Pyxidicoccus xibeiensis: one gene and its partner. The protein of the gene in region 1 interacts with the protein of each later gene in a pairwise test. Links are inferred from orthologs where the notes say so. Each region holds a gene or a part of one and is shown on either strand. Other genes may lie near its edges.

What was found.
Region 2: the proteins of yhbY (region 1) and rho interact in binary tests that used the Escherichia coli proteins (3 or more experiments, as listed by UniProt). The link is inferred for Pyxidicoccus xibeiensis from one-to-one orthologs.

The regions. Positions count from the first base shown.
Region 1 is NZ_JAJVKV010000018.1:135,806-139,918, forward strand. The notes cover bases 638-3,508. They hold yhbY (ribosome assembly RNA-binding protein YhbY), read right to left. Parts: upstream 2,292-3,508; coding sequence 1,983-2,291; downstream 638-1,982. Other genes in these bases: LXT23_RS43760 (heparinase II/III family protein), read right to left, coding at 638-1,889; LXT23_RS43770 (DnaJ domain-containing protein), read right to left, coding at 2,341-3,508. In the rest of the region: more of LXT23_RS43760, read right to left, coding at 1-637; more of LXT23_RS43770, read right to left, coding at 3,509-4,113.
Region 2 is NZ_JAJVKV010000027.1:54,025-58,226, reverse strand. What follows is about bases 859-3,818. They hold rho (transcription termination factor Rho), read left to right. Parts: upstream 859-1,501; coding sequence 1,502-3,136; downstream 3,137-3,818. Other genes in these bases: LXT23_RS47885 (AI-2E family transporter), read right to left, coding at 3,478-3,818; LXT23_RS47890 (hypothetical protein), read left to right, coding at 3,159-3,476. Also shown: NAD-dependent DNA ligase LigA, read right to left, coding at 1-821; more of LXT23_RS47885, read right to left, coding at 3,819-4,202. UniProt on the Escherichia coli protein: Facilitates transcription termination by a mechanism that involves Rho binding to the nascent RNA, activation of Rho's RNA-dependent ATPase activity, and release of the mRNA from the DNA template.

The DNA.
Region 1 (4,113 bases):
AAGCCCCTGCCGTCCGGGATGCACACCGTCGCCACGTAGCCCTGCGGCGTCCGCTCCGCCACCGCCGGCAGGGCGCCGGCCTCCGCGAACGCGCCCGACGCGAGCAGCGTGGCGAACTGCGTGCGCTTCGACACCTTCCGCCAGCGCAGCGTGAAGCCCGGCACCTTCTGCTCGAACCGGGCGGAGTGCCAGCCCTCCAGCGGCACCGTGTGCCCCTTGCGGACCGACACGAGCATGCTGCTGGCCGACAGGAGCTGGTGGACGGTGAGCAGCGTCTTCCCGGAGACGGGGTCCAGGGCCTTCGCGCGAAGCTTGTCCACCTGGAGGTCCGCCTCCGGGAAGAGGTTCCACGTCTGGTCATACGCGTGGGGCGTCTCGCTGCTCAGGTCGTCCAGGACGAGCACCAGGTCCTGCCGCAGCAGCGCCACCGCGCGCTTGTGCAGCACCCCGTCGTAGAGCGTGTGCGAGCCTGACTGGTACGCCCAGCCCCCGGCCACGCCGCCAGTGGACAGGCCGGCCTTCGCGGTGCCCTCTCGCTGGTCCCCTCCGTCCACCACCACCGTGTTGTGGGCGCGCGTGCCGCGGAAGTAGTCATAGCCCTCCGTCTCCGGCTCGTTGGTGTAGTGGCCCGAGTCCGGCAGCAGCGTGCGCCCCGCCGAGTACAGGTGCACCGCCAGCGCGTCCAGGTGGCTGTGCAGGGTGCGGTAGGGGCCCACGTCGAAGATGACGTGCGTCTGCATCTTGAAGTTCTTCGCCGCGCCGAAGCTCGAGCGCAGCACGGCCTGCCCCGACGACGGGAAGAGCACGCGCGTCTCCAGCGGCGGCGTGCCCGCGGCGCCCGCGGAGAGGACGTAGGCGAAGCGCGGGTCGATGGCCGCCATCTGCTGGAACAGCGGCGTGTCCTGCGACCTGCGGATGTTGCGCTCCACGCTGGAGCCAATCATCGGGATGTCCCCGTCCGGCAGGACGATGTGCGTGGCGTAGCGGAGCATCTGCCGGATGCGCGGCTCGGCGTTGGCGGACAGCGCCACGCCGTGCATCTGGGCCCAGTGGTAGAGCTGCCAGAAGCCCGTCAGGAAGTAGAAGTGGTAGAAGGGCGACTGCTCCACCTCCACGCCATCCGCGTCGAGCACCTTGTCCAGCAGCAGGTCCAGCCGCGCCACCGCGGTGGCGCGCCACTCGGGCGAGGCGTCGAAGCCGGGGAAGTTCTCCGCGATGAGCAGCAGCGCCCCGGCCTGGGCGAGCCCGTGGTTGTAGTCCTCCTCGAAGTTCTCGGGGTCCCTCAGGAAGGCGCCCAGCTCCTGGATGCGCAGGCGCAGGCGGCCCGCCAGCGGCTCCTTGAGGCTCCGGTCCGAGAGCAGCTTCACGTACGTGTTCACCAGCACCATCGCCCGGAAGGCGGCGGTGTGCTTGTCCCAGGCGAACCCGGACTGGTGTCCGCGCTGGGCGAAGCCCTCCAGCACGTGGAGCAGCTTGGCGCGGTAGCGCACGTCGCCCGTCTGCCGCCACGCCCACAGCAGGTGCCGCGTGGGCCTCAGGCCGTAGAAGGTGAAGCGCCAGTACTTCTCGTTGAAGGGGTCCTCCGTCCAGGTGAGCGACGGGGAGAGCTGGACGGGCTCGAAGCGCGGCACCGGCCAGCGGTCCTGGAGGATGAGGTCCGCGTCCGCCAGCGTGCCCTCGTCGAGGAACGCGTACACCAGCTCCCGGGCCGACGGGGCGGCGCGCGGGAGGCAGGCCTCGGGCACCTGCTCACAGTCCGGCAGGTCCAGGGGCTCCGACGCGAGGTGCGAGGGCTCCGCGAGCTCCCCGGACGGCGACCGTCCCAGGGCCAGGGGCCCCGGGGTGGAGAGCAGCAGGACGAGGACGACGAGGGGGGCGGGGGCGCGCATGCACCCCGCAAGCTGGCTCGCGGCGCCGACGGGGCCATTGCCTTGTCGGATGACTCCGTGTGCAGCAGGACGGTGGTGCGTTCTACCCAGGCCCTAGAACTTCTCGAACTTCGACTTCTCCTTGCGCTTCTTGAACAGGAGCGCGGTGCGGCCCAGGAGCTGGGCGAGCTCGGACTGGGTGCCCTCGGCCACCTTCGCGGCGGCCTCCTGGCGCGTCTCCGGGCCCTCGTTGATCTTGATCTTGATGAGCTCGTGGTCCTTCAGGGCCTGCTCGACCGCGGCGATGACGCCTTCGGTGACGCCGGAGTTCCCGACGATGACCACCGGCTCCAGGTGGTGTCCTAGCGCGCGCAGGGCGCGGCGTTGCTTCCCGGTGAGCGGCACGTTCCTCGACTCCTTCATGATTCGTGGCAGGGGACCCCCGGTATCACCCGGGAGCGGGGGACGCACCCTACTTCTTCTGGGACGCCATGCGGATCTCCCGCTGCGCGTCGATGTGGTCTGGCTGAAGCTCCACGGTCCGCTTGAAGTGCTTCAGGGAGCCCGGGACGTCGCCACTCAGCTTGGCAATCACCCCCAGGAAGTAGTGCGCGGGGGCGCAGCGCTCGTTGCGCTTGATGGCGTTCATGATTTCGCGGAACGCCTCGGGCTGGGCGGCCTTCTTGTCCGTCGCCGTGAAGAAGCGCGCGTAGCCCCGCCACGCGTAGAACTCCGCCTCCTCCGCGTTCAGCTTGATGGCCTCGTCCAGCATCTTCACGGCCTCGGGGAACTTGCGGGCCTTCACGAGGATGGTGGACTTCTGGAACAGCTCCTCGGCCATGAGGATGGAGTTGATGTCCACCTCTGCCCCGGCGCCGCCACTCTTGAGCTCTTCGATGTAGGCCGCGCGGCTCTTGTCGTCCGAGAGCATCCGGTACGCATCGCCGATGTACGCGAACACCTCGGCCTTCAGCTTCTCCAACTCCGGGGGCGCGCCCTGCGGGAGCGTGTCAGGGTGGTACAGCTTGGCCAGGCGGAAGTAGGCAATCTTCACCGCGCTCGAGTTCGTCTGCTCCGTGAGCGCGAGCCGCTGGAAGTGGTTCTGCTGCTTCATCGCCATCGCGAGCTGGCGCAGCGCGGGAATCTCCTCCGCGCCCGGGGCATTCGCGGGCGTGGCGGCGGCGGCCGGGGCCGCCGGGCGGGCAGGCGGGGCCGCGCCCACGACGGGAGGCGCACCGCCGGGAGGACGCGGCGCGGTGGCGCTCGGGCCCGCGGGCCGGGGTGCCGCGGCGGCGGCTCCGGCGGGGCTCGGCCCCACGACGGGGGGCGGGCGCGGTGCCGCGCCAGGACCGGCCATTGGCGCGGTGGCGGGGCGGGCCGGGGCACCTGGAGCGGCCGGCGACGCGGCGGCGTGGGGCGCGGCTCCCGGTGCGGCAGGGCGGGGCGTCGCGCCTGGAGCGGCGGCGTGGGGCGTGGCTCCCGGCGCGGTGGAGTGGGGCGCTGTGCCTGGAGCGGCGGGACGGGTCGCTGCTCCCGGCGCGGTGGAGTGGGGCGCGGCTCCCGGCGCGGTGGAGTGGGGCGCTGTGCCCGGCGCGGTGGAGTGGGGCGCTGTGCCCGGCGTGGCGGCGTGAGGCGCCGAGGCCGGCGCTGCCGCGGGGCGAGGTGCTCCCGCGGCAGGCGGGGGCCCGACGGTGGGGGGCGTGCCCGGACGCTGGGGCGCGGCTCCCGGTGCGCCCTGGGGGGCCGTGGGCGGGCGCTGCCCGGCGGAAGGTGGCGTGGCGGCGGGTGGGGGCGTGGCCGAGGTCGCTGGCGGCGGCGCGACTGCGACCGCCCTCGCGGGCGCGGCGAAGGACACCGCGTCCAGCTCCTTGAGCAGGAAGCAGATGCGCAGCAGGTGGTCGGCGTCCTGGGGGAAGTCGGTCAGGAGCTGCGCCACCGAGCGCACCCCGTCGATGACGGCGAGCGCACGGACCTCATGTGGCGTGAGGCGCAGCTCGCTCGCGGCCACCAGCCCACCGGACTTCATGATGGGCAACTGGAGCACCGACGCCAGCCGGCGCTTGAGGTCCCCGGTCGGCAGCCGGCGCACTGTGTCGCTCAGCACCGCCCAGCGGTTGCCCAGCGGCATCGCCTTCTGGCCGGGCAGGTCGCGCGGCTCGAAGGTGAAGGTGCCGGACTCGGCGCGCAGGCCTCGGGACAGGATGAGGACCGCGCGCTGTGCCAGGTGCGTGAAGGCGCTGGCCGG
Region 2 (4,202 bases), on another replicon or contig:
TGCGACTCTCGCACGCCGTCGATTCCTTCCGAGCGCCGGTAGCGGTTGATGGGCAGGCCGAGCGTCTTGAGGTACTCCAGCTTCTCGATGTGCGACTTGAAGTCGGGCACGCCGTCGCCGGGGACGCACTCGTATAGATAGATGGAGAGCGGGCGCGCGGCCGTCTCCTTCGGGTCCAGCTGGCGGAGGCTGCCCGCGGCGGCGTTGCGCGGGTTGGCGAAGAGCGGCTCGCCCTCCTCCTCGCGCTTCTCGTTGAGCTTCTGGAAGTCCACCTTGCGGATGAAGACCTCGCCGCGCACCTCCAGCAGCGCGGGCACCTTCACTCCGCCCTGGGGGAGCAGCTCCATGGGCAGGCTGCGGATGGTGCGCAGGTTGGAGGTGACGTCCTCGCCCTTGGTGCCGTCGCCGCGCGTGGCGCCCTGGACGAAGGTGCCCTTCTCGTAGCGCAGGGAGATGGCCAGGCCGTCGAGCTTGGGCTCGCAGACGTAGGTGACGCTGGGCAGCGACACCAGCTTGCGGATGCGCTCGTCGAACTCCACCAGCCCTTCGTCGTCGAAGATGTTGGCCAGCGACAGCATGGGGACGCGGTGGACCACCTCCCCGAACTCCTCCACGGCCGCGCCGCCCACGCGCTGGGTGGGCGAGTCCGGCGTCTGGAGGCTGGGGTGCTGGTCCTCCAGCGCCTGCAGCTCGCGCATCAGCTTGTCGTACTGCGCGTCGCTGATCTCCGGGGAGTCGAGCACGTAGTAGCGGTAGTTGTGGTGCGCCAGCTCGGTGCGGAGCTCGCGGGCTCGGGCTTCGGCTTTCTTGAAGTCGTCCACGGTGCGCGGTCCTTACTCCAAATCACGCCAGGCTGGCGCGCTCCGCTGACGCCAGGCGCGGCGTCGCGGAAAGGGGCATGCGATGACGCGCAATCTAGAGCGTCTGACCGACATCCCGTGACGCCCTTTGCGGGATGCTCCAGAGCGGTCCTCCACCGACGACCTCTGGGGTAGGCCGCTTCACGGCGCGCGAAGCCGCTCCGCCACGGCCCGGCGCGGACCCGGGCCGTGGGGTGGGGCGGAAGGCCGGGGGCCACCGGGGCCGGTGGGGTGGGGAAGGGGAGGCGGGGGCGGGGTGTTGCCTTTCCGGAGCGCGGGGGCGCGCGGCAACCCGCCGGGTCCTGGATTCGGGGGCCGGACCCGGGCAATGCCAGAACCTCCGGGTGGAAATGTGCTGCCCCGGCTCTCCTGTTGAGCAACAGGAAGTGATCGGACCCCGGACAGCAAGGATGCCTTGACAGGTCCGGAGGGGGTCAATAACGTCCCCGCGCGGTTCATGGCGCAGGTGTGTCGACGGCGCCGTCTCTTCCCAACCACACTGGCTCACGCCCGAGCAGTCCCGTTCAGGGATTCCGGCGGAGCCGTCCTTCTGGAAGGTGCTTCCGAGGGCCGCGGACCCATCCCGGCAACCCCCACCGTCCGAGCCCTCGGCCGCTTCATTCCCCCCAAGCGTTACAGCCATGCGTAAAGTCCGTACTTCGAGAGAGAAGGCCGCTGCCCCCGACGTCGTCGCCGTGGAGGCGGACGAGAAGCCCCGCCGCAAGCGCGCGGCGAAGGCCGTCGAAAGGGTGGAGCCGGAGAAGCCCGCCCGGGCCCGCCGCACCCGCCGCGACGAGGACGTCGAGGTGGAGGCCGAGCCCGCGGAAGAGGCCGTCGCCGAGCCGCCGCCCCGCCCGGTGCTCACCCCCATCTCCCGGCCGGTGCGCGACGACGACCTGCAGGAGGCCCGCATCTCCGGTGGCGAGGACGAGCAGAACGCCGCCACCCTGCCGCCGCCTCCCGAGTCCCCCGAGGCCCCCGCCTTCACGGAGGTCACCCGGGACGGCGCGCCGATGCAGGTCATCAAGCTGAACGACCTGAAGCGGATGAAGATTACCGACCTGGCGAAGATGGCCCACGACGTGGGCATCGAGGGCTACCAGGGTCTGAAGAAGCAGGACCTCATCTTCGCGCTGCTGGGCGGCATCGCCGACAAGCGCTTCGAGGTCCACGCGGAGGGCGTGCTGGAGCTGTTGAGCGACGGCTTCGGCTTCCTGCGCAGCGCGGACAGCGACTACCAGCCCAGCCCGGACGACCTCTACGTGTCCCCGTCGCAGGTGCGCCGCTTCAACCTGCGGCCCGGCGACACGGTGACGGGCCCCATCCGCCAGCCCCGCGAGGGCGAGCGCTTCTTCGCGCTCCAGAAGGTGGACAAGGTCAACTTCGCGGACCCCATGTCGGACGCGGCGCGCGAGCGCATCCTGTTCGACAACCTCACGCCGCTGTATCCGACGCGCAAGCTCAAGCTGGAGCACGAGTCGTCGGAGATGACCACGCGCATCATCGACATGTTCTGCCCCATCGGCCTGGGCCAGCGCTGCCTCATCGTCGCGCCGCCCAAGGCCGGCAAGACGGTGCTGCTGCAGAACATCGCGCACGCCATCAGCCGCAACCACCCGGACGTCTACCTCATCGTGCTGCTCGTGGACGAGCGCCCGGAGGAAGTCACGGACATGGAGCGCAGCGTGCGCGGCGAGGTGGTGTCGACGACGTTCGACGAGCCCGCCACGCGCCACGTGCAGGTGGCGGAGATGGTCATCGACAAGGCCAAGCGCCTCGTCGAGCAGAAGTACGACGTCTGCATCCTCCTGGACTCGATTACCCGTCTGGCGCGCGCCTACAACACCGTGGTGCCGGCGTCCGGCAAGATTCTCTCCGGCGGCGTGGACGCCAACGCGCTCCACAAGCCGAAGCGCTTCTTCGGCGCCGCGCGCAACATCGAGGAGGGCGGCTCGCTGACCATCATCGGCACCGCGCTCATCGACACCGGCAGCCGCATGGACGAGGTCATCTTCGAGGAGTTCAAGGGCACCGGTAACTCGGAAATCGTCCTGGACCGGAAGCTGATGGAGAAGCGCATCTTCCCGACGCTGGACATCAACAAGTCCGGCACGCGCAAGGAGGAGCTGCTGCTCACCCAGGGTGACCTGGTGCGCATCACCGCCCTGCGCCAGGTGCTCCATCCGTTCACTCCCATCGACGCGATGGAATTTGTGCTCAAGCACATGCGTCCGACGCCGTCGAACGCCGACTTCCTCGGCTCGATGAACCGGTAAGCCACCGGAAAAAGGAGCGCCCATGCGCCGACCCGTGCTCGCCCGCCTGCTCACCCTTGTCGTGGGGATGACACTCGGAGCCCTCGCGGGATGTGACTTGGGCGTCGAGGACCTGCCGGGGGGAGAGCCTCCCCCCGTGCTGTCCAACAAGACCTGCTACGACGAAGACGACTGCGTGGCCGACGCCTGCTGCGGCCTGGGCACCGCTGTCACGCACGTGACAGAAGGCCCGAGCTGCGGCGGCGTCACCTGCACGGGAAGCTGCCAGCCCGGCTCCATCGACTGCGGCCGCTGCATCCCCACCTGCCGCAACTCGCGCTGCTCCGCCGCCTGTCAGTGACTCAGGCCGCGGGCGGCTGCAGCCGCTCGGCCTCCACCGCCGGGGCGGCCGCCACGGGCCCGGGCTGCGCCTTGAGGCGTGCATAGTCGAAGCACGCCACGAGGATGGAGGCCACGGGCACCGCGAAGAGGGCCCCCACCAGCCCGTAGAGCCGTTCCCCGGCGATGAGGGAGAAGGCGACGATGACGGGGTGGAGGTGCGCCGCCTGCCCCATGATCTTGGGGTTGAGGAAGTACGCCTCCAGCGCGTGGATGCCGACAATCCACGCGAGGATGGCCAGCCCCTTCTGGAAGCCGTCCGCCAGCGCGATGAGGACGATGGGCACCGAGCTGAGGATGGTGCCGAAGATGGGGATGAGGCTGAAGAAGGTGGCGATGGTCGCCAGCAGGAAGGCGAACTTCACGCCGAACAGCAGCAGCCCGATGAAGGTCAGCAGGCCGTTGACGATGCAGATGGTGACCTGGCCGCGCACCACGCCGGCCAGCGAGCGGTCCACGCGCTCCATCAGCTGGCGCGCGTCCTGGAGGTACTCGGGCGGAACCAGCGTGCCGAAGTAGCGGCGGATGGCCTGCGCGTCGATGGAGAAGAACGCGGCCACCATCATCACGAAGAACATCATGAAGACGCCGGCGGCCACCCCGGCGACGATGGTGCGCGACACGTTGACGATGTCGCCCAGGTTCTCCTGCACCAGCGACGAGGCCCGCTTCGCCGCGTCCCCCAGCA